4 regions of the Pseudomonas sp. E102 genome follow, and region 3 is predicted to be linked to each of the others. Evidence: predicted binding sites of a transcription regulator. Region 3 holds the regulator's gene; each other region holds the start of a gene.

Region 1 (7,285 bases), 700 kb from region 3:
TCGGTGCTGGAAAACATGGAAATGGCCGTGCTGCCCCATTACGTCGGCAACGGTTTCATCCAGCAAAAAGCCCTGCGCGCCTTGTGCGAGGACATGTGCAAGAAGCTGCGGGTCAAGACACCGTCCCTGGAGCAGTGCATCGACACTCTATCCGGCGGTAACCAGCAGAAGGCCTTGCTGGCCCGCTGGCTGATGACCAACCCGCGCATCCTGATCCTCGACGAACCGACCCGCGGCATCGATGTCGGCGCCAAGGCCGAGATCTACCGACTCATTGCCTACCTCGCCAGCGAAGGCATGGCGGTCATCATGATTTCTTCGGAGCTGCCTGAGGTGCTGGGCATGAGCGACCGCGTCATGGTGATGCACGAAGGCGACCTGATGGGCACCCTCGACCGCAGCGAAGCCACCCAGGAACGAGTCATGCAACTGGCGTCGGGCCTGTCCTGATGCCTGCCGGGCGAATCAATAACGTCGAGCAATAATCCCGTGGCGAGGGAGCAAGCTTCCTCGCCACAGATAAAAAAGGTGATTGGCTATGAACGCGATATTGGAAAACAAACCCGCCGCCGCACCGGCCAGGACGCGTCGGCGGCTGCCCACGGAACTGAGCATTTTCCTGGTGCTGATCGGCATCGGCCTGGTGTTCGAGCTGTTCGGCTGGATCATGCGCGACCAGAGTTTCCTGATGAACTCCCAGCGCCTGGTGCTGATGATCCTGCAAGTGTCGATCATCGGCCTGCTGGCCATCGGCGTGACCCAGGTGATCATCACCACCGGCATCGACTTGTCGTCAGGTTCGGTGCTGGCGTTGTCGGCGATGATTGCCGCGAGCCTGGCCCAGACTTCGGATTTTTCCCGGGCGGTATTTCCTTCCCTGACGGACCTGCCCGTGTGGATACCGGTGGTGGCGGGCCTCGGCGTGGGGCTGCTGGCGGGGGCGATCAACGGCAGCATCATCGCCGTTACCGGCATCCCGCCTTTTATCGCCACCCTCGGCATGATGGTCTCGGCCCGCGGCTTGGCGCGTTATTACACCGAAGGCCAGCCGGTGAGCATGTTGTCCGATTCGTACACCGCCATCGGTCATGGCGCTATGCCGGTGATCATCTTCCTGGTGGTGGCGGTGATCTTCCACGTCGCCTTGCGCTACACCAAGTACGGTAAATACACCTACGCCATCGGCGGCAACATGCAGGCGGCGCGGACCTCGGGCATCAACGTCAAGCGCCACCTGGTGATCGTCTACAGCATCGCCGGGCTGCTGGCGGGCTTGGCCGGCGTCGTGGCCTCGGCGCGGGCGGCGACCGGGCAGGCCGGCATGGGCATGTCTTACGAGCTCGACGCGATCGCCGCGGCGGTCATTGGCGGCACCAGCCTGGCCGGTGGAGTGGGGCGCATCACCGGGACGGTGATCGGTGCGCTGATCCTCGGGGTAATGGCCAGTGGTTTTACCTTTGTCGGTGTCGATGCCTATATCCAGGACATCATCAAGGGTCTGATCATTGTCGTCGCGGTGGTGATCGATCAGTACCGCAACAAGCGCAAACTCAAACGCTGACATGCCTGAGGTTGCGACAAAGCGCCACGCCTGACCCGCGTGGCGTTGCCATTTGTCTTCTTGATACAGCCATCGCAGCGAATTTCTTGTTATAAACGCACTCCGACGGCCGGCAGAAGCCTGTCAGACAGCATTTGAAGCGGTTGTCGGACATTTTCCCCATGTTTTCGGTTGCTGACGCCCCGACTCGGCCTTAGACTGCCGCCCCTCGTAAATTGAGTGCCGGGTGGCGCTTGGAATAAACGGCGCCTTCCCGATGAGCGTGGCTGCTTGATGCGGGACGCTCCATAATTCGCCTTAATGCACGTTTTTTTATAGAGAAATCAATGACAAAGGAAAAGTTGCTGGCCATGCCGGCGGATGACTACATGAATGCCGAGCAACTGGCTTACTTCACCAAGCTGTTGCAGAACATGAAAGTCGAAACCCACGAGCGCATCGAACAGAACCGAATCGCCATTGAGAGCCTGGACAGCCCGGCCGACCCGGCGGACGCAGCTTCCGTAGAAGAAGAGCGCACCTGGCTGGTCAACGCCATCGATCGCGACCAGCGCATGCTGCCGCAACTGGAGCAGGCCCTGGACCGTATCAACGACGAAAGCTTCGGCTGGTGCGACGACAGCGGCGAGCCGATCGGCCTCAAGCGCCTGTTGATCAGTCCGACCACCAAATACTGCATCGAAGCCCAGGAACGTCACGAGCAGATCGACAAGCACCAGCGCCAGGCCTGATACCGTTTTCGAAAAAGATCGCAGCCCTTCATCCGAAGCTGCGGTCTTTTTGCTTTTTGGTCATCACGCTTCTCGTTTTTTTGCCGAAAACACGACTAATGGACCATGGATAATGGCTCGATAGTGGCGTTTAATGCGGCCATAACAATGAGAAAAGTGGGTGACGAAAATGGCGACAGAAGGATCTCTGGCGGCGACAGCGTCGGCCTCGGTGCCAGTAGCGCGCGTTACAGCGCGCTGGCTTGCGCCGACTCTGCAAAGCCTGGCGCTGGTTTCGCTGCTGTGTGGCATGACCTTGGGCGGTTGGTCGTTGTACCTGGCGTTGCCGCTGGCGCTGCTCATCGTCTGGTTGCCACGCCTGCGCTCGCGGCTGAACAGCACACCGGTGCCGACGGCAAGCGACAGCCTGGCCGAGCTCACCCGCGATCTTTCCTACACCACCAGCCATAATGCACTGTCCGCCGCTGGCGTTGCCTATTCGGTCAAGCAGCTGGCGGGCAAGGTCCAGTCACAGCTCGGGGCCGCGGCGCAGATCGTTGGCAACGCCGAAGCGATGATCGCGACCGAGCAGGCCACCTCGCAGCTCAGTCAACAGGCCCTGGGCGCGGCCAGCGAGGCCCATCGCAGCAGTGTCGCCGGGCGCAGCGAGTTGGTCGAATCCATCAGCCGCATGCATCAGCTCAGTCAGCGCGCCAATGAAAGCCGCGAACTCATCGAGGCGCTGAGCGTGCGCAGCGACGAAATCCAGCGGGTGACCCTGGTGATTCAATCGATTGCCAGCCAGACCAACCTGTTGGCCCTTAACGCTGCGATCGAGGCGGCCCGTGCCGGGGAACATGGTCGCGGGTTTGCGGTGGTGGCCGACGAGGTGCGTGGGCTGGCCGGGCGCACTGCCGCGGCGACCGGCGAGGTCGGCGTGATGGTCGCGGATATCCAGCAGCGCACCGCGCAAGTCGTCGAGCAGATCCGCCAATTGGCCGGTGACCTGGACAGCGGTGTGCAGCAAGTCGAGCACACCGGCCAGCACCTGGAAAACATCGCGCGGCTTGCAGCCGGTGTCGAAACCCAGGTCAGCGCTATCGCCCAGGGTACCGACACTAACCGTGGACAACTCGATAGCCTGTTTCATGCGATCGAGCAAATGCGCGGTGACCTGGCGATCAGCGACCAGCAGACCCAGCGCCTGGCCGAGGCCGCTGTGCAGATGGAAGGCCAGGCCGAGACCATCAGCGAGCGCCTGGCCGAGGTGGGCCTGGACGATTATCACCAGCGGGTCTATGACTTGGCGCGGGAAGGGGCAAGCCGGATTGCCGCACAGTTCGAGGCGGATATCGACCAGGGGCGCGTCAGCCTGGAGGATCTGTTCGATCGCAGCTACCAACCGATCCCCAATACCCATCCGGCGAAGTTCCAGACCCGTTTCGACCGCTACACCGATCAGGTGCTGCCAGCGATCCAGGAACCGTTGCTGGCGCGGCATGAGGGGCTGGTCTTCGCGATTGCCTGCACTCAGCAGGGCTACGTGCCGACTCACAACAATACGTTCTGCCAGCCGTTGACTGGCGATCCGCAAGTGGACACGCTGAACAATCGCACCAAGCGCAAGTTCTCCGATCGCACCGGGATCCGCTGCGGCAGTCATCAACAGCCGGTGTTGCTGCAAACCTATACGCGGGACACGGGCGAGCTGATGCATGACCTGTCGGTGCCAATCATGCTCAAGGGACGTCATTGGGGTGGGTTGCGGCTGGGCTATAAGCCCGAGAAGCCGCGCTGAGTCTGATCACCGGCGATATGACTAACCTGTGGCGAGGGGATTTATCCCCGCTGGGGTGCGCAGCGCCCCTAATAGCTATCGCTGCGGTACGTCAGGGGGCTGCATTCCAGTCTTTCGAGGGGCTGCTCTGCAGCCCAGCGGGGATAAATCCCCTCGCCACAAAAACTCAACTGTCATTGGCTCATGTAGGGGTTATTTACCGTCGTGCAGGCGTACGTTCAGTTGATCCACCAATACCGCCTCTTCGCCGTCGGCAAGCAGCCATTCGCGAAGCAGATCTTGTTGCTGATTCGACCAGAAAGGCGCATCGACCAACTTGGTGTTCGGATCCAGCGGGTGCGCCATGATGAAATCATCGATGGCGTTGCCGTCCGAAGGCAGGCCAAGTTGGTCAAACAGGGTGCTGAGTTCGTGGGATGGTTGTTCCATTTTGTAGGACTCCTCTGGACTACCGCCGTCATGGCGCCTCGGTTGCTTCCCTCTATCTGAGGCGAGCAGTCGTCAGGAGTTCGATTGGCTTCAGGCTTTCAGCGCACCTTCGTCCACCGCGAGCTTCAGGGCCCGGGCTGACTCCTTGGCGGCCTCGGCCGCAAGTTCCGGCGTCTTGAACCAGCGATCCCTTTCTACCTGGTGATAGGTGACCGCAGTGGCGGCGGTTTTGGCGCGCATGACGATGACCGCTTGGAATTCGCCTTCTACCTCTCTGGCTTCGCCGCGGATGAAAAAATCGCCGATGTCTAGTTCCGTCACGTCGCGCCTTCCCTTCAAGTCATATTGTTGTACGAGCGTCGCCGATGGAGACGCTCGCTGGGCAGGCAGTATGGCAGCAGTTGCCGGTCGGCGGCTGAGTTAAGTCATGGCGCCTGCCGTTGAAGGGTTCTGTTCGAGGGTGCGGGCGAGATAGCAGGCTTCGTTATGGTCGGCGCGGAAACCTCTTACGCGCCCGGTAGAGGTTTCTTCGATATGAAAAAAACACTTGCCGGCAAGAACGACCCGGTATCTGGGCTGGATCAACGCAATCGGTGCGTAACCGTCGTCATGAGTGGCTTCTTGCGCCAGGGCGACACATGAGATGGCGGGGCGGATCAGGGTTGGAAACGTAGCCATGTGAATTCCTTTTCTATGGTTACCGACGGATTGCCGGCTGTTTTAAGTAGTCTGCGCGTCAGCGGCTGCTCTAGAATCGGCAGCACCGTGTGTACGGTTGCGCCTATCTAAAGCAATTTTTTTTGGCCTCGATGTCAGAAAAATGCTTTTCTAAGTGAGAAATTTCCCTAAAGTTAGTAGTCCCACCTTTTCCGATGCTCAGAGTGGTGTTTTCCTTCAGCCTCTGACGACCGCCGGGAAAGACGGCGAGAGTAGCGATCCTTTAGTCTTCTCCCGCCCTGGGTCAGGGCGCACCGTTCACTTTCGAATTCAATGACAGGCCCATGGGGCCGTGCGGGTTCTCGTGGTCCATTCTCAAAGAGTGGGCCGTTTAAAGATGGGGATGTTTCCTTGGCAGTAAGTAATCTCGACATGCATGCGTTATTTGTACTGGGCGACCTGCGGGCAAAACTGGTCAAGCAATTCCAGTCACGGTTTGTCTATATCACCGAGCAGACCGCCGAAGGTATCTATATTGCCGAAATCGACACCGAGTCGGCATTGGTCGTCGATGACAAACCCCGGCTGGAACTCAAGGTTGGCGACCATTTTCGCGCGGCGGTACTTCCCAGTCGCGAGGGAGGCAAGTTTGAAATCCGGTTTCGTGAAATCAAGTTGACGGTCTATGGCCTGGGTGACTACGCGTTCGTCACGACCGCCGAGGGCCACGCCATCCTGTTCAAGGAAGGGCACAGCGTAGTGACCGTATTGGCCGCCAACGAACAGTTGCAGGAAGGTTTGACCAAGACGTTGAAAGCAGTCACCGCCAAGGCTGCCAAATGGCGCAAGGGTGAACTTGTGACATTCAAGGCCAGCGAGTAGGAAGCGGCTTTCATCCTTGGATGACGAATCGGGTTGATGTCCTTTGTTCTTTTTATACTCGTAACAGTTTTAAAACGCTCCTGCTGGAACCTTGGCTACAGTCAATTGACTGAACTAGTCACAGGCTTGCGTTCGCTTCGCACGCCGTTCGGCTATTGCTGCATCCGGCATGAGGTATCAAACATGAAACGAGTTCGACAGTGGCTGGCTGCCTGGGCCACCCTCGCTGTGTTGGTTTCACCCCTTCCGGCATCCGCTGCATCGACGCCGATCCACTTTGCCGACCTGAACTGGGAAAGCGGCAGCCTGATCACCGACATCCTGAGGGTCATTGTCGAAAAGGGCTACGGGTTGCCGACGGACACGTTGCCGGGCACCACCATTACCCTGGAAACCGCCCTGGCCAATAACGATATCCAAGTGATCGGCGAGGAGTGGGCAGGTCGCAGTCCGGTGTGGGTCAAGGCCGAGGCCGAAGGCAAGGTGGTTGCCCTGGGCGATACGGTCAAGGGCGCGACCGAAGGCTGGTGGGTGCCGGAATACGTCATCAAGGGCGACCCTGCCAAGGGCATCAAGCCCCTGGCGCCGGACTTGCGCAGCGTCGAGGACCTTGCGCGCTACAAGCACGTGTTCAAGGACCCGGAAAGCCCCAGCAAGGGACGCTTCCTCAACAGTCCCATCGGTTGGACTTCCGAGGTGGTCAACAAGCAAAAGCTCAAGGCCTACGGTCTTTCCGACAGCTATGTGAACTTTCGCAGCGGCTCAGGGGCCGCGCTCGATGCCGAGATCACTTCGTCGATTCGCCGTGGCAAGCCGATCCTGTTCTACTACTGGTCGCCCACGCCGCTGCTCGGGCGTTTCAAACTGGTGCAGTTGCAAGAGCCGCCATTCGATGCCGAGGCCTGGAAAACCCTGACCGATGCCGACAACCCCAACCCCAGGCCGACGCGGTCCCTGGCTTCGAAGTTGTCCATTGGCGTGTCCGTACCGTTCCAGAAACAACACCCGGACATTGCCGAGTTCTTCAGCAAGGTCGACCTGCCGATCGACCCGCTGAACAAGGCCCTGGCCAATATGAGTGAGAAACGCACGCCCTCCCGCGAGGCCGCCGAAGCCTTCCTCAAGGCTCACCCCGAGGTTTGGCAGGCCTGGTTACCCAAGGAGGTTGCCGACAAGGTGACCGCGGGGCTGTAGCGCGTTAAGGCCAGTCAATTGAACAGTTGATCCTGGGCAAGTCGTCATTCACTG
Region 2 (7,285 bases), 2.1 Mb from region 3:
TCCCGCGTATGATCTTTCGCAACACGCCCAAAAGCTTTTCCGGCGACTTGCGTGCCCAAGCGTTGGTGGCCCAAGGCCTGACGGCAGGTTTCGACCAGCAACTGCGGCCAATTCAGCGTGTCTTCATCTACCTCGTCCTCGAACATTGCGAAAACCTCGCGGTGCAGAACGAAGCCGTGTCTCGGTTCATCGAGCTGGTCCGGGAGCAACCCGAGGCGCAGCGCGCGGTGTTCGAAGACAACCTGGATTATGCCGAACGGCATCAGAAGATCATTGCCCGGTTCGGACGTTTTCCCCATCGCAATGCGGTGTTGGGGCGTGAGTCCACGGCTGAGGAAGTGGAATTCTTGAGCAGGCCTGGGTCCAGGTTCTGAATTTTTTGCGAGGCTGATGCCGCTATTGTCGGATCGCCGCCCGGAGCAAGCTCGCTCCGGGCGGCGATTCGACGATGGGGCCCTTCCAGGCGTTAGATCCGGAAACTGCCCACCAACTGCTTCAACCGCGCCGCCTGCTGTTCCAGGTCGGAACAGGCCCGCAAGGTGGCTTGCAGGTTTTCCACGCCTTCCTGGTTCAGCGTGTTGATTTCATTGATGTCGACGTTGATCGATTCCACCACGGCGGTCTGTTCTTCGGTGGCGGTGGCCACGGACTGGTTCATGCCGTCGATCTCGCCGATGCGCTGGGTCACGCTGCCCAGTCGTTCGCCGGCCTGGTTGGCGATGCCGACGCTGCTTTCGCTCTGGCGCTGGCTATCGGTCATGGTCAGCACCGCTTCCCGCGCGCCGACTTGCAACTCTTCGATCATCTTCTGCACTTGCTGCGCCGAATCCTGGGTGCGGTGGGCCAGGTTGCGCACTTCGTCGGCGACGACCGCGAAGCCGCGACCGGCTTCACCGGCCCGGGCCGCTTCGATGGCGGCGTTCAGGGCAAGCAGGTTGGTCTGCTGGGAAATGCTGGTGATCACTTCGAGAATCTGGCCGATGTTCACCGTGTTGCTGTTCAGGGTTTCGATGTTGCCGCAAGAATCGCTGATCTTGGCTGACAGCTGTTGCATCGCCGTGATGGTTTTATCCACCACTTGCTGGCCATCTTCGGCCAGGTTGCGGGCCTCGCTGGAGTGCTGCGAGGCGAGGGCGGCATTCTGGGCAATTTCCTGGGCGGCGGCGCCAAGCTGGTTGATGGCCGCGGCCACGCTGCTGGTGCGCGAGGCTTGCTGGTCGGAGTTGTACATCGACGAATTGGAGGCGCTGACGACACGCAGGGCGACTTCATTGACCTGGCCCGTTGCGGAAGCCACTTCGCGGATCGAAGCGTGGATACGCTCGACGAAACGGTTGAACGAAGTGCCCAGCGCGCCGAATTCATCATGGCCGTGGATGGTCAGGCGGCGGGTCAGGTCGCCTTCGCCTTCGGCGATGTCGTGCATGGCGCGGCCCATGATCAGCAGCGGTTGCATCAATACACGGATGAGCATGCTCAGCAGGGCGATGATGAACACCACGGCAATGACCATGGCAATCAGGGCCGAGGTGCGGAACTCGCTGAGCATCGCCAGCGCCGCGCTCTTGTCGAGCACCAGTGCCACGTACCAGTCGGCGCCGGGTACGCCGGCGACTCGGGTAAAGGAAATGAACTGGGTCTTGCCGTCGAGCTCGACTTCCTTCATGCCCGGGCTGACTTGCGGCGCACCGTTGGGATAGGCCTCGGCGAGGGTTTTGAGCACGCGCTTGCTGTCAGGGTGGACGAGGATCTTGCCATCGGCGCTGACGATGAACGCATGGCCATGTCCGCCGAAGTTCAGCGAGTTGATGATGGCGCTGACGCTGGTCAGGTCGATGTCCGCCCCCGTCACGCCGATCATCTGGTTCTGGCGCTGTACCGGCGTGGCAACGGTGATCACAAGCTTGCCCGAAGACGCGGCGATGTAGGGTTCGGTGACGATGGTCTGTTGGGCGCTGTTGGCGGCCTTGTACCAGCCACGGGCGCGCGGGTCGTAGTCGGCGGCGCGATTGCCGGCCGGCACCGAAAACATCACGCCGTCGGTGCCGCCAAAATAGCTGAGCTGAAAATTGCCGGTGTAGGCAGGCAGGCCCACCGCGCGTTTCAGGCTGTCGGCACTGCTGCCATCGATGGCGATTTGCTGGGCCAGCGATTGCAGCAGTTGGATCCGGCCTTCTACCCACGTCTGGATATTGCGGCTGGTCAGGCTGCCGAGCTCCTGCATGGAGGTCTCGGTGCTGGAATACAGACTTTGTCGTTGGCGGTAATCGTTGAACAGGATGAAACAGGCGAATGCGACGGCCACCACAAGGGCGGCAGCCAACAGGATTTTGTGGCTGAATTTCATGTTTCTGGTCATTAAGAACGCTACCGCGGAGGGACGGGTCAAAAAGGGGCGTCAATTTGCCATAACACAGGATTTTACGCTGTTACTTTTTATCGGCCCGCAGGCCCAGCGCATCAGGCGTCGATGGACTCATCCCGACGAAAGGCACGACGGCGTCACAGTTCGATTGTTTCACCCGTCGATTACCCTCGGGACAACCAATAAATACTGGGGGCGTCGGGGAACCAGATAGGGGTTTTCTCTTCTAAGGTTCAGGTTGGCACCCTGCCACCTCCCTTCCGCTCCAGGAGTTACACCATGTCGCTGCGATCTATCGCCCTGCTGTTCATGTGCGTCGTATTGACCGCATGCAGCAAGGTCAACCAGGAAAACTACTCGAAGCTGTCGGCGGGCATGCCCAAGGCCGAAGTCGAGACGTTGCTGGGGAAGCCGACTGACTGTTCGGGCGCGCTCGGCATGTCCAGCTGCACCTGGGGCGACCAGAAAAGCTTTATCAGCGTGCAGTACGCCGGTGACAAAGTGTTGATGTTTTCCGGCCAAGGCCTGAAGTAACCTGAAGTAAACCGGGGCCAAGCGCCCACGGGAGAAAAAAATAATGATGCGGTTAGTTTTTGTGCTTTTGGCTGGCCTGGTATTGGCCGGCTGTGCCACTTCTGGCGTAGACCCGTTGGCGCCCAAGACCGTCAACAGTGTCAATCTCAAGCGTTACCAAGGGACCTGGTACGAGCTGGCCCGCCTACCGATGTATTTCCAGCGCAACTGCGCGCAATCCGAAGCCCATTACACACTCAAGCCCGACGGCAACGTGGATGTGTTCAACCGCTGCCTGACTTCCGATTGGAAGTGGGAAGAAGCCCGGGGCACCGCTTACCCGCAGGTGCCAGGCAAGACCGACAAGCTCTGGGTCGAATTCGACACCTGGTTCTCGCGGATCCTGCCGGGTGTGGCGAAGGGAGAATATTGGGTCTTGTATGTCAGCGATGACTACAAGACCGCCATCGTTGGCGATCCGAGCCGGCGTTACATGTGGTTGCTGTCGCGCACGCCAACGGTCAATGTCGATGTGCGCGAAGAACTGCTGAGCAAGGCGCGCCAGCAGGGCTACGACACGACGCGGTTGGTCTGGCGTGCGTCGGACCGGCAGATGGCCAAGACTTCGGACTGATGTAGTAGAACACCTGTGGGAGCTTAGCTTGCTCGCGATGAGGCCTTTACCGTCAACATAGATGTTGATGGAAAAACCCGCTATCGCGAGCAAGCTCGCTCCCACATTGAATTGTCGTCAGCCCAGCAGTTCGCGCAGCACCCGGGTAAACGCTCGGGCGCTTTCTTCTTCGCCGGCATGACGGCCGTCGCGAACCTGCCATTTTCCGCCGACCATCACATCGCGCACCTGGCGATCGCCGCCCGCAAACAGCCAACGATTGAGAATGCCGTCACCGGTCGCCGTGGCCAGGTAAGGATCATTGCCATCGAGCACCAGCCAGTCGGCGCGCTTGCCGACTTCCAATGCGCCGATCGGTTGGCCCAACGCCTGGGCGCCACCGTCCAGTGCGGCGTCATACAGGGTACGCCCGACCATCGGCTGATCCGTTCGGTACAACCGGTTGCGGCGCTGGTCCCGCAGCCGCTGGCCGTATTCCAGCCAGCGTAATTCCTCCACGACGCTCAACGACACATGGCTGTCAGAGCCGATGCCCATCCGCCCGCCTTGGGCTAGGAAATCCACGGCCGGAAAAATTCCGTCACCCAGGTTGGCTTCCGTGGTCAGGCACAGACCGGCAATTGCCCGGCTCTTGGCCATCAGGCTGACTTCCTGTGGATTGGCGTGGGTGGCATGAACCAGGCACCAGCGTTGATCCACCTCGGCATTTTCATACAGCCACTGCAGCGGACGCGCGCCGCTCCAGCTCAGGCAGTCGTCAACCTCCTTTTGCTGTTCGGCGATGTGGATATGCACGGGGCAATCGCGGTCGCTGGCGGCCAGCACATCGTGGATCTGCCCGGGTGTCACGGCGCGCAGCGAGTGGAAGCACAGGCCCAACGCCTGGGACGGTTGCCCGGCCAGGATCGGCTGCAAGCGTGACTGAAGCTTCAGGTAGTTTTCGGTGCTGTTGATGAACCGGCGCTGCCCGTCGTTGGGCTCTTGGCCGCCAAAACCGGAATGGCTGTAAAGCACCGGCAGCAGCGTCAAGCCAATGCCCACTTCACCGGCGGCCTGGCTGATACGCAAGGCCAGTTCGGCCGGATCGGCGTAATGTCTGCCGTCGGTGTCATGGTGTACGTAATGGAATTCGGCAACCGATGTATAGCCGGCCTTGAGCATTTCGATGTAAAGCTGTCGGGCGATGACGCCGAGCTGGTCGGGGCTGATTTTTCCGACGAGGCGGTACATCAAGTCGCGCCATGTCCAGAAACTGTCATTGGGATTGCCCGCCACTTCCGCCAGCCCGGCCATGGCCCGCTGGAACGCATGGGAATGCAGGTTCGGCATGCCCGGGAGCAGGGGACCGCCGAGCCGTTCGGCGCCGTTTGCGTGGGAATCGGCCTGGACATGGGTCAAGACGCCCTCGGCGTTGACCTCGAGGCGTACATCATTGGCCCATCCATCAGGCAGCAGCGCACGCTCGGCAAAGAAGGCGGACATCGGTTGAACCTCGTTGCGTGTAATTTGTATATACATATACAGACGTTTGCCTGCCCGGTAAACTCCGGCAAGCTAGTCATCAACATTCGCAGAACAGGAATACGCCGTGCCGACTCCGCCTGCCAAACCGCCGCTGGCCGCAACCATGGGTGACAGTCCGGCGCCCTTGTACGCCCGCGTCAAACAAATGATCACCCAGCAGATCGACAGTGGAAACTGGCCGCCACATTACCGTGTGCCATCGGAAAGCGAACTGGTCAGCCAGTTGGGCTTCAGCCGCATGACCATCAACCGGGCCCTGCGGGAAATGACCGCTGATGGCTTGCTGGTGCGCATGCAAGGCGTCGGCACGTTCGTCGCCGAACCCAAGAGCCAGTCCGCACTGTTCGAAGTGCATAACATTGCGGATGAAATCGCCTCCCGTGGTCATCGCCATACGTGCAAGGTCATCACCCTGGAAGAAGAGGCCGCCGGTTCCGAGCGGGCGCTGGCCCTGGACATGCGCGAAGGCCAGAAGGTATTCCATTCGTTGATCGTGCATTTCGAAAACGACATTCCTGTGCAAATCGAGGACCGTTTCGTCAACGCGCTGGTGGCGCCTGATTACCTCAAGCAGGACTTCACTCAACAAACGCCTTATGCCTACCTGAACCAGGTTGCGCCGCTGACCGAAGGTGAGCATGTGGTCGAGGCGATCCTGGCGGAGCCGAGTGAATGCAAGCTGTTGCAGATCGAGCGGGGCGAGCCGTGCCTGTTGATCCGTCGCCGTACCTGGTCAGGGCGCCAGCCGGTGACCGCCGCACGCCTGATCCATCCGGGCTCGCGTCACAGTCTGGAAGGGCGTTTCCACAAATGAGCCAATTGAAGGTTTTACGCGCAGCGGATTACCCGTCCATGCCGTGGAAAAACGGCGGTGGCAGCACCGAGGAAATCACCCGCGATGCCGGCACCGGCCTGGAAGGTTTCGGCTGGCGCCTGTCCATTGCCGATATCGGTGAATCGGGTGGTTTTTCCACCTTCGCTGGCTACGAACGGATCATCACGGTCTTGCAAGGTGGCGGCATGACGCTGACTGTCGATGGCCACGCCACGCGGCCGCTGCATTCGCTGGATCCCTTTGCCTTCAGCGGCGAGAGCCAAGTGCAGTGCACGCTGCTGGAGGGGCCGATTCGCGACTTCAACCTGATCTACGCGCCGCAACGTTACCGCGCGCGGCTGCAATGGCTGGGCGGCCAGCAGCGTTTTTTCAGCGAGGCGGGAACGGTATTGGTGTTCAGTGCCGCTCCGACGCTGAGGGTCAAGATGGATGAAACTGTCGAGGCACTGGGGCTTTATGACTGCCTGCAACTGAGCGGTAACGCTGGGCTGCTGGACATCACCACCCACGGCCAATGCTGCGTGATCGAGCTGACGGCCCACTAAGGCGCCTCGCCACAAAAGGTGTGTTCGTTGTTCCTTCTGGCGCACCAACTTGTTACCGAACGCCCCAGCGTGGCGCAATACCACGCTTTTATGCCCTTCTGATTGCTTCCCAAAAACCTCCTCCAAAAATTTCATGCAGCTTGGCGGCCCTTCTATTACGAGGCTTCTCGCCGATTCTTCAATTTTTCTTGATTAGCCCTTCAACAAGTTGGCCGCTTGATTGCATATGCTTGTACATACAAGTAAAGACGTATGCGTATGAGTCCTCTGCATTCAACGCTACGTTCGCTTAATCGCTGCCCACTGCCCGGGCTGGTCTGGATTGATCGCTGAGGAGTTTTTGCTGTGACCGACGCTACCCGCAAACCTGAAAAATACCGTGACGTTGAAATCCGTGCCCCTCGCGGTAACACGCTGACCGCCAAGAGCTGGCTGACCGAAGCGCCGCTGCGCATGCTGATGAACAACCTCGACCCGGAAGTGGCCGAGAACCCCAAGGAGCTGGTGGTCTACGGTGGCATCGGGCGCGCGGCGCGCAACTGGGAGTGCTACGACAAGATCGTCGAAAGCCTCACCCATCTGAATGACGATGAAACCCTGCTGGTGCAGTCCGGCAAGCCGGTGGGCGTGTTCAAGACCCACAGCAACGCCCCGCGCGTACTGATCGCCAATTCCAACCTGGTGCCGCACTGGGCCAGTTGGGAACACTTCAACGAGCTCGACGCCAAGGGCCTGGCCATGTACGGCCAGATGACCGCCGGCAGCTGGATCTACATCGGCAGCCAGGGCATCGTGCAAGGCACGTATGAAACCTTCGTCGAGGCCGGCCGCCAGCATTACGACTCCAACCTCAAGGGCCGCTGGGTCCT
Region 3 (7,285 bases):
GGTTTTCACCACGTCCATGCCCACGCCACGACCCGACACATCGGAAATCTCGGTCTTGGTCGAGAAGCCCGGGGCGAAGATCAGGTTGTAGCACTCGGTGTCGCTCAGGCGATCGGCCGCGTCCTTGTCCATCACACCGCGTTTCACGGCAATGGAACGGAGCACGTTCGGGTCCATGCCCTTGCCGTCGTCGGAGATCGACAGCAGGATATGGTCGCCTTCCTGCTCGGCGGCCAGGATCACCTTGCCGCTGCGGACCTTGCCTGACGCTTCGCGCTCTTCCGGCGACTCGATGCCGTGGTCGACCGCGTTGCGCACCAAGTGGACCAGCGGGTCGGCCAGGGCCTCGACAAGGTTCTTGTCGAGGTCGGTCTCTTCACCCACCAGTTCCAGGTTGATTTCTTTCTTGAGCTGGCGGGCCAGGTCGCGAACCAGGCGCGGGAAGCGCCCGAAAACTTTCTTGATCGGCTGCATCCGGGTCTTCATGACCGCGGTTTGCAGGTCAGCCGTGACCACGTCGAGGTTCGACACGGCCTTGGACATGGCTTCGTCCTGGCTGTTGAGGCCCAGGCGCACCAGCCGGTTACGCACCAGCACCAGTTCGCCGACCATGTTCATGATCTCATCCAGCCGCGCGGTGTCGACGCGAACGGTGGTCTCGGCTTCGCTCGCCGGTTTTTCGGCGGGCGCGGCAGAAGGCGCGCGAGCCGGGGCTGGCGCCGCTGCGGCGGCAGGCTTCGGGGTTTCCGCTTTCGGTTCCGGCGCCTTGGCGGCCGGCTTCGGCGCGGCCTTGGCGGCGGGTGCAGCCGTGGCGGCAGCGGCAGGCGCGGCGGCGGCCGTGCCGACTTCGCTGAACTTGCCCTTGCCATGCAGCTCGTCGAGCCGCGATTCGAATTCGTGGTCGCTGATCAAGTCGCTTCCGGCTGCCGCTGCCACTGGTTTGGCCGGGGTCGGCGCCGAAGCGATGGCCGAATCCAACGCGTCGACGGCAAAGTTGCCCTTGCCATGCAACTGGTCGAGCAAGGCTTCGAATTCGTCGTCGGTAATGTCGGAGTCATCCCCCGCTGCCTTTGGCGCAGCCGGGGCCGCCGGCGCTACGACCGCATCGGGGGCGAACTGGCCCTTGCCGTGCAGTTGGTCGAGCAGCGATTCGAACTCATCGTCGGTAATTTCATCGCTGGCAGCGGCATCGGCGGCTGGCGCAGCGGGCGCGGCCGGAGCCTCGGCTTCGGCCTTGACGGCGTTCAGCGAGTCCAGCAGCGATTCGAATTCATGATCGGTGATGTCGCCCGATTCTTGCGCAACCGGTTCTTCGACCACAGGCTCGGCAACGGGCATGGCTTCGTCAGCCGACTGCGGCTCGGCCAGGCGCGACAGCGCGGCGAGAAGCTCGGGGGTGGCCGGGGTGATCGGCGAGCGCTCGCGCACTTCGCTGAACATGCTGTTGACCGCATCCAGGGCCTCGAGCACCACGTCCATCAGTTCCGAGTCGACGCGACGCTCACCCTTGCGCAGGATGTCGAACACGTTCTCGGCAATGTGGCAGCACTCCACCAGCTCATTGAGCTGGAGGAAGCCGGCGCCTCCTTTTACAGTGTGGAAACCGCGAAAAATTGCATTGAGCAGATCCGCATCATCAGGTCGGCTTTCCAGCTCGACCAGCTGTTCGGATAGTTGCTCTAGAATCTCGCCGGCCTCAACCAGGAAATCCTGAAGGATCTCTTCATCGGCGCCGAAGCTCATTAATGGCTGCTCCTAAAATAGGGCTAAAACTTAGAATCCAAGGCTGGACAGCAAATCGTCCACATCGTCCTGACCGGACACAACGTCTTCTCTTTTATCGGCATGAATCTGCGGACCTTCACCCTGAGAGAGATGTTTTTGTGGATCTTTTTCGGCAAGCATCGCTTCACGGTCGTGTTCGATACCTGCAAAGCGGTCGACCTGGCTAGCCATCAGCACCAGTTTGAGCAGGTTGCTTTCCACTTCGGTGACCAGCTGGGTCACACGCTTGATCACCTGGCCGGTCAGGTCTTGATAGTCCTGGGCCAGCAGAATGTCGTTGAGGTTGCTGGCCACGGCGCGATTCTCGGCGCTGCTGCGCGCCAGGAAACCGTCAACCCGACGGGCCAGCTCCCGGAACTCCTCGGCGCCGACTTCGCGACGCATGAACCGTCCCCAATCGGTGCTCAACGCCTGGGCTTCCTCGCTCAGGCCGTTGACCAGGGGCGTTGCGCTTTCCACCAGGTCCATGGTGCGGTTCGCTGCGGCTTCGGTCAGCTTGACCACATAACCCAGGCGCTCGGTGGCGTCGGTGATCTGCGAGACTTCCTCGGCCTGCGGCATGTTCGGATCGATCTGGAAATTGACGATCGCGCTGTGCAGTTCACGGGTGAGCTTGCCGACTTCCTGGTACAGACCGCGATCACGGGTCTGGTTGAGCTCATGAATCATTTGAACCGCATCGCCGAAGCGGCCCTTTTCAAGGCTGTCTACCAGTTCGCGGGCATGTTTTTTCAGGGTCGATTCGAAATCGCCCATTGAAGATTCGTTGTCCATAGCTCCCCCGTGGCGCCGTTAACCGATGCGTTCGAAGATTTTTTCGATCTTCTCTTTCAACGCCTGGGCCGTGAAGGGTTTGACCACATAGCCGTTCACACCGGCCTGGGCCGCTTCGATGATCTGCTCGCGCTTGGCTTCGGCAGTGACCATCAGCACCGGGAGGTGCTTGAGTTTTTCGTCGGCGCGCACGTGGCGCAGCAAGTCGATACCGGTCATGCCAGGCATGTTCCAGTCAGTCACCAGAAAGTCGATGCTCCCGCTGTTGAGGACCGGAATGGCGGTTGTGCCATCGTCGGCCTCGACCGTGTTGGTGAACCCGAGGTCACGCAACAGGTTTTTTATGATCCGCCGCATCGTTGAGAAGTCATCAACGATGAGGATTTTCATGTTCTTGTCCAATTCGACCTCCAAGCAGTCTTAAACGCGCCCAGCACCTAGACGCGCCATTTCAATCAATCCGGCACAACACTCGACAACGGTATGGAGCACAACGGATGGAGACTGGCCCGGCATACGCCATGCCAGCCCCGCTCGCAGCGTCCCCACACTGCTCGTCAGCGCGCTCGCCACTCCCCCAAACGCCCCCGCAAGCGGGCCGCGCACTGGCTATGTAACTGGCTGACCCGCGATTCGCTTACCCCCAGGACTTCACCGATTTCCTTGAGGTTCAGCTCTTCGTCGTAGTACAGCGCCAAGACCAGTCGCTCACGCTCCGGCAAATTGGCAATCGCATCCGCCAGGGCGCTCTGGAAACGTTCATCTTCCAGGTCGCGCGACGGCTCCATGTGAGCACTCGCGCCGTCCTCGTGCAGCCCTTCGTGTTCGCCGTCCTGCAACAGGTCGTCGAAACTGAACAGGCGACTGCCCAAGGTATCGTTCAAAATCCCGTAATAATCATCGAGACTCAACTGGAGTTCGGCCGCAACCTCGTGATCTTTAGCGTCTCGCCCGGTTTTCGCTTCAATCGCACGAATCGCGTCGCTGACCATGCGGGTGTTGCGATGCACCGAACGCGGCGCCCAGTCGCCCTTGCGGACCTCATCGAGCATCGCCCCGCGGATACGGATACCGGCGTATGTCTCGAAACTGGCGCCCTTGCTCGCGTCGTATTTGTTCGACACTTCGAGCAGGCCGATCATGCCCGCCTGGATCAAGTCCTCGACCTGGACACTGGCCGGCAAACGCGCCAGCAAGTGGTAGGCGATGCGCTTGACCAGTGGCGCGTAACGCTCGATCAATTCGTACTGGGCGTCCCGTGCCGATTTTTTGTAGAGATGGTTGTAACCGCTGGCTGTCATAACACGGGCCCTGCTGTTTGTTGCACGAGACGCTCGACGAAAAATTCCAGATGCCCACGTGGGTTGGCCGGCAGCGGCCAGGTGTCGACCTTCTGGGCGATCGCCTTGAACGCCAGGGCGCATTTGGAACGAGGAAAAGCTTCATAAACGGCACGTTGCTTCTGGACAGCCTTGCGTACGCTTTCGTCGTAAGGCACTGCGCCGACGTATTGCAGGGCGACGTCCAGGAAGCGATCCGTGACCTTGGTCAACTTGGCGAACAGGTTGCGTCCTTCCTGTGGGCTTTGGGCCATGTTGGCCAGGACGCGAAAGCGGTTCATGCCATAGTCGCGGTTAAGCAGTTTGATCAGCGCGTAGGCGTCGGTGATCGACGTCGGTTCGTCGCAGACCACCAGCAACACTTCCTGGGCGGCGCGCACGAAACTGACCACCGAGTCACCGATACCGGCTGCCGTGTCGATCACCAGCACATCGAGGTTGTCACCGATGTCGCTGAAGGCCTGGATCAGGCCGGCGTGCTGCGCCGGGGTCAGGTGAACCATGCTCTGGGTGCCGGAGGCGGCCGGCACGATGCGAATCCCGCCGGGGCCTTGCAACAGCACGTCGCGCAATTCACAGCGCCCTTCGATCACGTCCGCCAGCGTGCGCTTGGGTGTGAGCCCCAGCAGCACGTCGACGTTCGCCAGGCCCAGGTCGGCGTCCAGCAGCATGACCCGTCGGCCAAGCTCTGCCAGAGCCAGGGACAAGTTCACTGACACGTTAGTCTTCCCGACGCCACCTTTGCCGCCGGTCACCGCGATCACCTGTACGGGATGCATGCTGCCCATGTTCGTTCTTTACCTTGTCTTACTTAGACGGAGGCCACATTACTGGCTGCGCGTTCACATACGGAACAATGCATGGCAGACCATCGATGTAGGTACAAAAAATATTCATGAATACCTCAGCCAACCTGCTTGGTCGGGCTGTGGTAGATATCAGCGAACATGTCAGCCATGGCTTCTTCGCTGGGTTCTTCCTGCATTTGCACACTCACGGCACGACTGACCAGTTGATGACGGCGCGGCAGATGCAAATCATCCGGGATCCGCGGCCCGTCGGTCAGGTAGGCCACCGGTAGTTCATGACCGATCGCCAGGCTCAACACCTCGCCCAGGCTTGCCGTTTCGTCCAGCTTAGTCAGGATGCAGCCGGCCAGCCCGCAGCGTTTGTAACTGTGGTATGCGGCGGTTAGAACCTGTTTCTGGCTGGTGGTTGCCAACACGAGATAATTTTTTGACTTGATGCCACGCCCGGCCAGGCTTTCCAGCTGCATGCGCAGGGCCGGATCGCTGGCTTGCAGGCCGGCGGTGTCGATCAGTACGACGCGCTTGCGCATCAGCGGTTCCAGCGCCTGGGCCAGGGACTGGCCCGGATCCACATGGGTCACCGACACATTGAGGATCCGGCCCAAGGTCTTGAGTTGCTCCTGGGCACCGATGCGGAAACTGTCCATGCTCACCAGGGCGATACTCTGGGCGCCGTACTTGAGTACATAACGGGCCGCGAGCTTGGCCAGAGTGGTGGTCTTGCCCATGCCGGCCGGGCCGACCATGGCGATTACTCCGCCCTCTTCCAGTGGCTCGACTTCCGGCGTGGCGATCATCCGCGCCAGGTGCGCAAGCAGCATGCGCCAGGCCTGGCGAGGCTCGTCGATGTCGCTGATCAATGCCAGCAGGTCGCGCGCCAGCGGGCCGGACAGGCCAATGCGTTGCAGGCGACGCCACAGGTTGGCCTGGGCCGGACGGCTGCCTTGCAGTTGGTTCCAGGCCAGCGAGCCGAGCTGGACTTCCATCAGCTCGCGCAGGCTGTTGAGTTCGAAGCGCATCGAGTCCAGGGCACGGGGATCAACGCCCGCGGCTGCGGCAACGGGTACCGGTGCCGGACGACGCGGTTCGGCCGGCGTCGGCTCGATCAGCGGTTCGGCAGCGGTCAGCGGCAGGCCTGCGGTCAGTGGCTGGCCGGCGAACAATTGACGATTGGTGCCCGCGCTGGCCGAGCCTTCGCTGCTGCGCAGGCTCAACTCGGCCTGGGCGCTGGCGATGCGCGACTGAGTCTTGCGCAGCTCGTCCTCGAGCTCCATGTTCGGAACGCGAGGGGCCAGCGCCGACAATTTGTAGTCCAGGGCCGCCGTCAGCTCGACACCGCCGGCGATACGACGGTTGCCGATGATGGCTGCTTCAGCGCCCAGCTCGTCACGAACCAGTTTCATGGCCTGACGCATATCGGCGGCGAAAAAACGCTTCACTTGCATAAACCACTACCTCAGCCGTTGGGCCCTACTGTCGCAACGATGGTCACTTGCTTGTTGTCCGGTATTTCCTGGTACGCCAGCACATGCAGCCCCGGGACCGCGAGGCGCCCGAACCGCGAAAGCATCGCGCGAATCGGACCGGCCACCAGCAGGATCACCGGTTGGCCTTGCATCTCTTGCCGCTGGGCTGCTTCGATCAGCGAACGCTGCAGCTTCTCGGCCATGCTTGGCTCCAGCAGAACACCCTCTTCCGAGCCTTGTCCTGCCTTCTGCAGACTATTGAGCAATATCTGTTCCAACCTTGGTTCCAGAGTGATCACAGGCAGCTCAGACTCAGTGCCTACAATGCTTTGGACGATTGCGCGGGATACGCCGACCCGCACCGCAGCCACCAGAGCGGCGGTATCTTGACTCTTCGAAGCGTTGTTGGCGATCGCTTCGGCAATGCTGCGTATGTCGCGCACCGGAACCTGTTCGGCCAGCAGCGCCTGCAACACCTTGAGCAATTGGGACAACGAAACCACGCCCGGCACCAATTCTTCAGCCAGTTTCGGCGAGCCTTTGGCCAGTACTTGCAGCAGTTGCTGGACTTCTTCGTGACCGATCAGCTCGCTGGAATGCTTGTAGAGAATCTGGTTCAAGTGGGTCGCCACGACCGTGCTGGCGTCCACCACGGTATAACCGAGGGACTGGGCCTGGGCCCGCTGGCTGATTTCGATCCACACCGCTTCCAGGCCGAAAGCCGGATCCTTGGCGGTAATGCCGTTGAGCGAACCGTAGACCTGCCCTGGGTTGATCGCCAGCTCGCGGTCCGGGTAGATCTCGGCTTCCGCCAGGATCACGCCCATGAGCGTCAGGCGATAGGCGCTCGGCGCCAGGTCGAGGTTGTCGCGAATGTGGACGGTGGGCATGAGGAAGCCCAGATCCTGGGACAGCTTCTTGCGCACGCCCTTGATCCGCGCCAGCAACTGACCGCCCTGGTTGCGATCGACCAATGGAATCAAGCGGTAGCCGACTTCCAGGCCGATCATGTCGATCGGCGTCACGTCATCCCAACCCAATTCCTTGGTTTCCATGGCACGCGCTGGCGACGGCAGCAGTTCCTGCTGGCGCTTGACCTCTTCCAGCGCCT
Region 4 (7,285 bases), 820 kb from region 3:
GGGGAAATTATTACTCACCGCTAAAGCGCTGCGCTTGGCTCAACCATAGCTCACGGGCGAAGACTTCGCTGAAAGAGCGCTTCGTTGGAAGCGAGCTTGCGCGAAGACGGCCTGAAGCCAGAAACAAAAATGCCCGGACATGGCTGTCCGGGCATTTTTGTTGGCGCGCTGCGATCAGAACGTAACGCTGGCGCTCAACCTGGCGGTACGCGGCTCGCCGACGGCGACCTGAAGTTCACTGCCGGTGGATGACGGGTAGTATTGCTTGTCGAACAGGTTATCGACGTTCAACTGCAACGACGTCTTGTGCCCGAACACCGGCGACTCCCAGCGCAGGAAAGCGTCGGCGACGGTGTAGCTGCTGAGCCAGAAATCGTTGGCGTTGTTGGCGGCGCGCTCGCCGACATAACGCGCACCGGCACCGGCGTGCCAGGCACCGAATTCGGCCGGGACGTTCAGGTGGTGGCTCAGGTACAGGCTGGCGGTGTGCTTGGGGGCGTCGGCCAGACGATGGCCTTCATCGTCCGGATCATCAAGGATCTCCGTGTGGGTATAGGCGTAGGTGCCGATCAAGTCCCAACGTTCGGCGAGGCGACCAGTGATATCGAGTTCGAGGCCTTGAGAGCCGACTTTGCCAGCGGCTTCTGCCAACGTTACGCCGTTGATCGTAGAGGACGTCACGACGTTTTTCTTCACGATATCGAACAGGGCGAGGTTGATATTCAGGCCCGGCAGCGGATCGTATTTCGCGCCGACTTCGTAGCTGCGGCCCTCCTCCGGCTTGAAGGTATGACTACCCTCGTCCACCACGTCGTTAGGCTTGAACGAGCGACTGTAGTTGCCATATAGCGACAGTTCTTCCGTGGCTTTGTAGACCAGGCCGAGGAATGGGACGAAGGCGTCTCCATTATCGTCGCGAACTGGCTTGGCAGGGACGAGTCCCTGCGTCGTGTATTGATCGTAATGCTGATAACGACCGCCAAATACAAGGATCCAGCGGTCGTCCAGGTGCCAGTTGTCCTTCAGATACACCGAACTGGAGGTCAGCTTGTTGCTCAGGTTGCTCTGCGCAGCATTCACACGACTTGGCTCATCCAGGCCACCGTACACCGGAGTCGTAGGGTCGAAACCTGCTTGGTTAGCGCCACGGTAAGTCTTGCCCCGAAACTGGTCTGAAACCTGGTTGTCGACCCCGACCAACAGATCATGACGCTGGCCGAACAATTCTTGATTGCCAATGAAGTCCCAACTGGCGTAGCGGGTTTCATCGTCATAATGGGCACCGTTGGCGGCGCGCTGAAGGACACCATTCGACAGGCGCGGCTGGGCAATCGAAAGGCTGTAACGGTCATTGTTCCAGCCGTAGGTCACCCGCGTCTTCCACGCGTCACTCAATTCATACTCGAACCGCGCAGTGGCCGTCTCACGGATGCCAACGCTTTTGGCCCAAGGTTCATCCAGGCGCTTGTCATAGTCGATGTCAGCCGGATGCCCATTGGTGAACATCGTCCCCCGGTCAAACGGGTTGGAATATTCGTTGTACTCATAACTCAAATTCAACGAAGCCCGCTCGCCGGTCCAGGCCAACGACGGCGCCACCAGCGTGCTCTCGTTAACCCCGTAGTTGCGCCAGTAATCCTCATGGCCGCGCTCGGCGATCAGGCGATAGGCCAATCCGGTATCGCCCAGCGGTCCGGTGGTGTCCAGGGCCATGGTGCCGCCGCCTTCGCTGTAGGCGGAACCGCTGAGCGTGGTGCTCTGGGTGTATTGCGGCTTCTTGCTGATGACGTTGATCAGGCCGCCAGGTTCCAGCGCGCCGTACAACATCGAGGCCGGCCCCTTGAGTACTTCGACCCGCTCGGTGGTGGCGCTGAAGTTATGGCCCAGGTTGGAACGCACGCCGTCGCGCAGGATCGAGCCGTCGTCGTTGGTGCCGAAGCCGCGCTTGACCAATGAGTCCCGCGAGCCGCCAAGGGTGTTGCCCTGGCTGACGCCGCTGACGAACTTCATCGCGTCCTCCAGCGAGCGCACCTGGTAGTCCGCCAGCGTCTGCTGAGTGACTACGTTGATCGATTGCGCCTCTTCCTTGATCGGTACATCGCTCTTGCTCGCCGTGCTGGCTTGCGTCGCCGTGTAGCCCTCGTCCTGAATGATCCGACTGCCTTGCACATCCGTAGTGGGCAGTTCGAGGGTGTCCTGTGCCCTCAAGGGACTGGCCATGAAACAACAGGACAGCGCAGGTAAAACACATTTGACGAGGGCGTTGCGGTAGGCGAAAGGGGTGAAACGATTCAAGACGCGCACTCACAGAGGGTTGGAAATGAGAGCGAATATACTTTGAGAATGATTCCCAGTAAATCTTTCCAACATTTCCACGCTTGACTCTGAATGCATTAAAGGGCGCCGGAGGATGACTCCGGCGCCCTTTATCGGTCCCCTTTCCGTTTTGGGGCTCGTTGAAGGTCAGTGATCGATGGCGGCGCCGGCGCCCCTCGGTACGCGGATATCCTCCACCAAGTGCTGGATGTGCTCCGGTGGCGGCGCGGTGAAGCGTGACACCACCAGGGCCGCCAGGAAGTTGAATACCATGCCCAATGTGCCGATGCCTTCAGGGGACACACCAAGCCACCAATGTTCAGCCGTGTTCATCGTCGGGTTGATGAATTTGAAATAGACGATGTAGGTGAACGTGAAGGTCAGCCCGACGATCATCCCGGCAATCGCGCCTTCGCGGTTCATGCGCTTGGAGAAGATCCCCATGACGATGACCGGGAAGAACGAAGACGCTGCCAACCCGAAGGCGAACGCCACCACCTGGGCGACGAATGCGGGTGGGTAGATGCCGAACAATCCGGCGATCAATACCGCCACACCGGCCGCGATACGCGCCGCGAGCAACTCCTGCTTTTCGTTGATCCTGGGCATGATGTTGCTTTTGAGCAGGTCATGGGAGATCGAGGTGGAGATCACCAGCAACAGCCCCGCTGCCGTCGATAGCGCCGCCGCCAGCCCACCGGCAGCGATCAAGGCAATTACCCAACCGGGCAGCCCGGCGATTTCAGGGTTGGCCAACACCATGATGTCGTTGTCGACATACAGCTCGTTGGGCACCGGCGAAAGCTGGTTCTTGAGCAACCGCTGCTCATGCGCCCCACGTTCGCCGGTAAAGCTCGGCGCCCCGACCAGCGCCGCCCCAGGGCTGTACTGGATGATGCCGTCGTTGTTCTTGTCCGCCCAGGCAATCAGTCCGGAATTCTCCCAGGCCTTGAACCAGTCCGGCGCGGTGGCATAACTGACGTTAGGGATGGAGGTCAGCAGGTTGGTACGAGCGAACGCTGCCACCGCCGGTGCGGTGGTGTAGAGAATGGCGATGAACAGCAACGCGTAGCCGGCAGACTTGCGTGCGTCCCGGACGGTGGGAGTGGTGAAGAACCGCACGATCACATGGGGCAGGCCCGCGGTCCCTACCATCAGCGCCATGGTGATGAAAAACACGTCCATGGTCGACTTGGTGCCATTGGTATAGGCAGAGAAGCCCAACTCGGCGCCCAGGCCATTGAGCCGTTCGATCACACTCTGCCCCGAGCCGGCGGCTTCGCTGATGAAGCCCAGCTGCGGGATCGGATTGCCGGTGATCATCATCGAGATGAAGATGGCCGGCACCATGTAGGCGAAGATCATCACGCAGTACTGCGCCACCTGGGTGTAGGTGATGCCTTTCATGCCGCCCAGCACCGAATAGAAGAACACGATGGCCATGCCGATCATGACGCCGGTGTTGATGTCCACTTCCAGGTAGCGGGAAAACACGATGCCTACGCCGCGCATCTGCCCCGCCACGTAGGTAAAGGAAATGAAGATCACGCAGATTACCGCCACCACCCGCGCCGTCTGCGAGTAATAACGCGCCCCAACGAACTCGGGCACGGTGAACTTGCCGAATTTGCGCAGGTACGGCGCCAGGCACATCGCCAGGAGGACGTAGCCGCCGGTCCAGCCCATCAGGTAGACGGAACCGTCGTACCCCGCGAAGGCGATGATCCCCGCCATGGAAATGAACGACGCCGCCGACATCCAGTCCGCACCGGTCGCCATGCCGTTGAGCACGGGGTGCACGCCCTTGCTGGCGACGTAGTACTCACTGGTGGAGCCGGCCCGCGTCCAGATCGCGATCGCGATGTACAACGCAAAGGTGGCGCCTACGACCAGGTAGATCAGGGTTTTTGTGTCCATGTGCGCCGCCCTCAGTCTTCGTGAACGTCATATTTGCGATCAAGCTGATTCATCTTCCAGACATAGAAGAAGATCTCGAGCACAAAGACGTAGATGGACCCCTGCTGGGCAAACCAGAACCCCAGGGGCGTGCCGAAGAAACTGATGGTATTGAGTGAGTCGACCAGCAAGATGCCGAAACCGAACGACACCACGAACCAGATGACCAGCAACACCAGCATCCAGCGTAGATTTTCCGTCCAGTAGGCACGCGCAGCCTGTTGTTTTTCAGTGGACATCGAAGCGCCCTCTTGTTTTGTTGTTATTGTTTTGCACTTCAAACCGTAGCAGTCGCCGGGCAAGGCGCTAGTACGACTTTCGTCTAATTCGTAACAACAGTTATTGACATCCCTTTCGCACCGAAAAGACAGGGCCAGGCCGCGTCAGAATCCCAGGGTGATATCAAATCGCCCCAACCCCCTAAAGCTTTGCCGTTCTCGGTCGAATGTATGCCATCGAATCTATTTTTCCCTGGAGCTGTGATGCAGACGTTAAAGGCCTTGTATGAGTCTATCGAAATGCAATTTTTCGATACCCTCACCAAAAAGCTTTCAAGCCTTTTCCTCTTGGTCGCGGTCAGTGCCTTGCTTTATTGGGTGGCCCTCAGCGCCCGCGCCGATATCGTCCTGCAGTTGCGCACTGCCCAGCTTGACGCCGCGCTGCTGGGACAGATTCAAGACCGCCTCGACAGCCTCACCCATGCGCTGCTCTTCGGCGCGCTTTTGACGCTGGCCATGGTCAGTTTCATGGTCTGGTACTTCCGCCACCTCATCGTGCGCCCCGTTACCGCCATGACCAAAGCCCTGGAAGAGATCGCCAACGGCGAGGGCGACTTGTCCAAGGACCTGCCGCTGGTGACCCACGACGAGATCCGCACGCTGGCCGCCACCTGCAACCGTTTCCTGGCCAAGCAGCGCGAGATCATTAGCAACGTCCAGGCATTGACCGTCCATATCGCCGTCGAATCGGCCCGCTCGCTGAAGAACATCAGTGATTCCAGCGACAGCGCGACGCACCAGGCGCGCTTCGCCAAGGAAGTGATGGAGCAGAGCAATACCGCCGTGGGCCGTATCGAAGAGGTGTCGCGCCAGACCCAGGGCATATCCGGGACCACCGCGCAGAACCTGAGCATGGCCCGGGACTCCTACGCCGAGTTGCTGGAAGTGACCGGCAACATCAGCGAGATTTCCAGCAGCCTCGGCGAGTTCGCCGGGCTGGTGGACGCCCTCAACCAGCGCTCTTCGAGCATCAAGTCGATCGTCGGCCTGATCCAGCAGATTTCCGCCCAGACCAACCTGTTGGCCCTCAACGCCGCCATCGAAGCCGCGCGTGCCGGGGAAAGTGGCCGTGGCTTTGCGGTGGTCGCCGATGAAGTGCGCACCTTGGCGCAGAACGTCAGCCGCGCCACCGACGATATCTCCCGTAACATCGACGCCATGTTGCAGGAAGTCAGCTCGACCCACGAACAGACCACCCAGATCAGCCACAGCGCCCGGGAAACCCAGAAAGTGGTGGAGCGTGCTTCTGGCCATTTCGAGAGCATGATCGTCGACTTCGAATCCACCAACGGCAAGTTGGCCGACATCGCTGACCATATCCAGCAATTCGCCGATACCAACACTGGCATCAACGAACGCGTTACCCAGATCCACGCCGACAGCCAGTCGATCGACCAACGCATGCAGCAATCGGCGACCGCCACCCGCGACCTGTCTGGCGTGGCGGAGAAAGTCCAGACGCTACTGGGCCGCTTCGTGCTTGGCCACGGCAAGCTGGACGCCGCCATCACCCGTGCCAGCGAATGCCGCGACACGCTGCAGGTTCATTTGCAGGCGTTGCAGGATGAAGGTGTCAACCTGTTCGACCAGAATTACCAATTGATTCCCGGCACCGATCCCAAGCAATACATGACCAGTTATACCGAACGCTTTGCCCGGGTCTGCCAGGAAGAATGCGACAAGCTCACCCGCAGCACGCCGGGCGGCAAGGTCTCGTTCATTGTCGATACGAAGGGGTATTGCCCGGTCAATAACAGCTGGGTCTCCAAGCAACCCACCGGCGACCGCGCGGTTGACCTGCCGGTGTGCCGCAACAAGCGGATCTTCAACGACCCGATCGGCCTGCGCGCTGCGGGCAACGTCCAGCGCTTCCTGCTCCAGACCTACCTGCGCGACACCGGGGAAATCATGACCGAGATCGACGTGCCGTTCTTCTTCGGCGGCCGTCACTGGGGCAACTTGCGGGTGGGGTTTGATGCGGCGGTGTTGTTGGCGGACTAAGCGTTTCGACCAGCCGTGTGGGAGCGGTGATGTACGCAAATCTCGAGACCAGCCCAAAACAACTGTGGGAGCGAGCCTGCTCGCGATGGCGTCGGGTCAGTCAATTCATCACCAACTGACACTCCGCTATCGCGAGCAAGCTCGCTCCCACAAGGGAACCGGTGGTGTACAAAAATCCCGAGACCAGCCCAAAACAATTGTGGGAGCGAGCCTGCTCGCGATGGCGTCGGGTCAGTCAATTCATCACCAACTGACACTCCGCTATCGCGAGCAAGCTCGCTCCCACAAGGGAACCGGTGGTGTACAAAAATCCCGAGACCAGCCCAAAACAATTGTGGGAGCGAGCCTGCTCGCGATGGCGTCAGGTCAATCAAATCCTCGTCAACTGACACTCCGCTATCGCGAGCAGGCTCGCTCCCACAAGCGAACCGGTGGTGTATAAAAATCCTGAGACCACCCCAAAACAACTGTGGGAGCGAGCCTGCTCGCGATGGCGTCAGGTCAGTCAAATCCTCGTCAACTGACACTCCGCTATCGCGAGCAGGCTCGCTCCCACAAGGGAACCGGTGCTGTACAAAAATCCTGAGGCCAGCCCAAAACAACTGTGGGAGCGAGCCTGCTCGCGATAGCGTCGGGTTAGTCAATTCATCACCAACTGACACTCCGCTATCGCGAGCAGGCTCGCTCCCACAAGGGAACCGGTGGTGTACAAAAATCCCGAGACCAGCCCAAAA

Evidence for each region. The regulator FliA, encoded in region 3, starts transcription of late flagellar genes. The targets are predictions, from matches to a motif close to CTAAAGTTTNNNNNNNNNNNGCCGNTAA.
Region 1: the regulator FliA is predicted to act here: its motif matches at 2,355-2,382, upstream of DOCECA_RS07490 (methyl-accepting chemotaxis protein).
Region 2: the regulator FliA is predicted to act here: its motif matches at 2,437-2,464, upstream of DOCECA_RS20570 (methyl-accepting chemotaxis protein).
Region 4: the regulator FliA is predicted to act here: its motif matches at 4,693-4,720, upstream of DOCECA_RS08020 (methyl-accepting chemotaxis protein).

Annotation. Positions count from the first base shown of each region.
Region 1 covers NZ_CP084025.1:1,610,736-1,618,020, forward strand. Annotated here, with positions in the region: gene DOCECA_RS07475 (sugar ABC transporter ATP-binding protein) at 1-450, shown strand, start outside; gene DOCECA_RS07480 (ABC transporter permease) at 539-1,561, shown strand; gene DOCECA_RS07485 (TraR/DksA family transcriptional regulator) at 1,888-2,292, shown strand; gene DOCECA_RS07490 (methyl-accepting chemotaxis protein) at 2,462-4,069, shown strand; gene DOCECA_RS07495 (DUF2789 family protein) at 4,262-4,498, opposite strand; gene DOCECA_RS07500 (hypothetical protein) at 4,589-4,819, opposite strand; gene DOCECA_RS07505 (hypothetical protein) at 4,919-5,176, opposite strand; gene DOCECA_RS07510 (hypothetical protein) at 5,588-6,037, shown strand; gene DOCECA_RS07515 (ABC transporter substrate-binding protein) at 6,221-7,231, shown strand.
Region 2 covers NZ_CP084025.1:4,546,512-4,553,796, reverse strand. Annotated here, with positions in the region: gene DOCECA_RS20575 (DUF924 family protein) at 1-374, shown strand, start outside; gene DOCECA_RS20570 (methyl-accepting chemotaxis protein) at 467-2,359, opposite strand; gene DOCECA_RS20565 (hypothetical protein) at 2,645-2,899, shown strand; gene DOCECA_RS20560 (lipocalin family protein) at 2,943-3,512, shown strand; gene DOCECA_RS20555 (formimidoylglutamate deiminase) at 3,630-4,994, opposite strand; gene hutC (histidine utilization repressor) at 5,140-5,850, shown strand; gene DOCECA_RS20545 (HutD/Ves family protein) at 5,847-6,416, shown strand; gene hutU (urocanate hydratase) at 6,762-7,285, shown strand, end outside.
Region 3 covers NZ_CP084025.1:914,972-922,256, reverse strand. Annotated here, with positions in the region: gene DOCECA_RS04390 (chemotaxis protein CheA) at 1-1,743, opposite strand, end outside; gene DOCECA_RS04385 (protein phosphatase CheZ) at 1,774-2,559, opposite strand; gene DOCECA_RS04380 (chemotaxis response regulator CheY) at 2,578-2,949, opposite strand; gene fliA (RNA polymerase sigma factor FliA) at 3,117-3,860, opposite strand; gene fleN (flagellar synthesis regulator FleN) at 3,857-4,687, opposite strand; gene flhF (flagellar biosynthesis protein FlhF) at 4,804-6,153, opposite strand; gene flhA (flagellar biosynthesis protein FlhA) at 6,165-7,285, opposite strand, start outside.
Region 4 covers NZ_CP084025.1:1,737,950-1,745,234, reverse strand. Annotated here, with positions in the region: gene DOCECA_RS08035 (TonB-dependent siderophore receptor) at 175-2,220, opposite strand; gene DOCECA_RS08030 (sodium:solute symporter family protein) at 2,464-4,233, opposite strand; gene DOCECA_RS08025 (DUF4212 domain-containing protein) at 4,245-4,511, opposite strand; gene DOCECA_RS08020 (methyl-accepting chemotaxis protein) at 4,755-6,551, shown strand.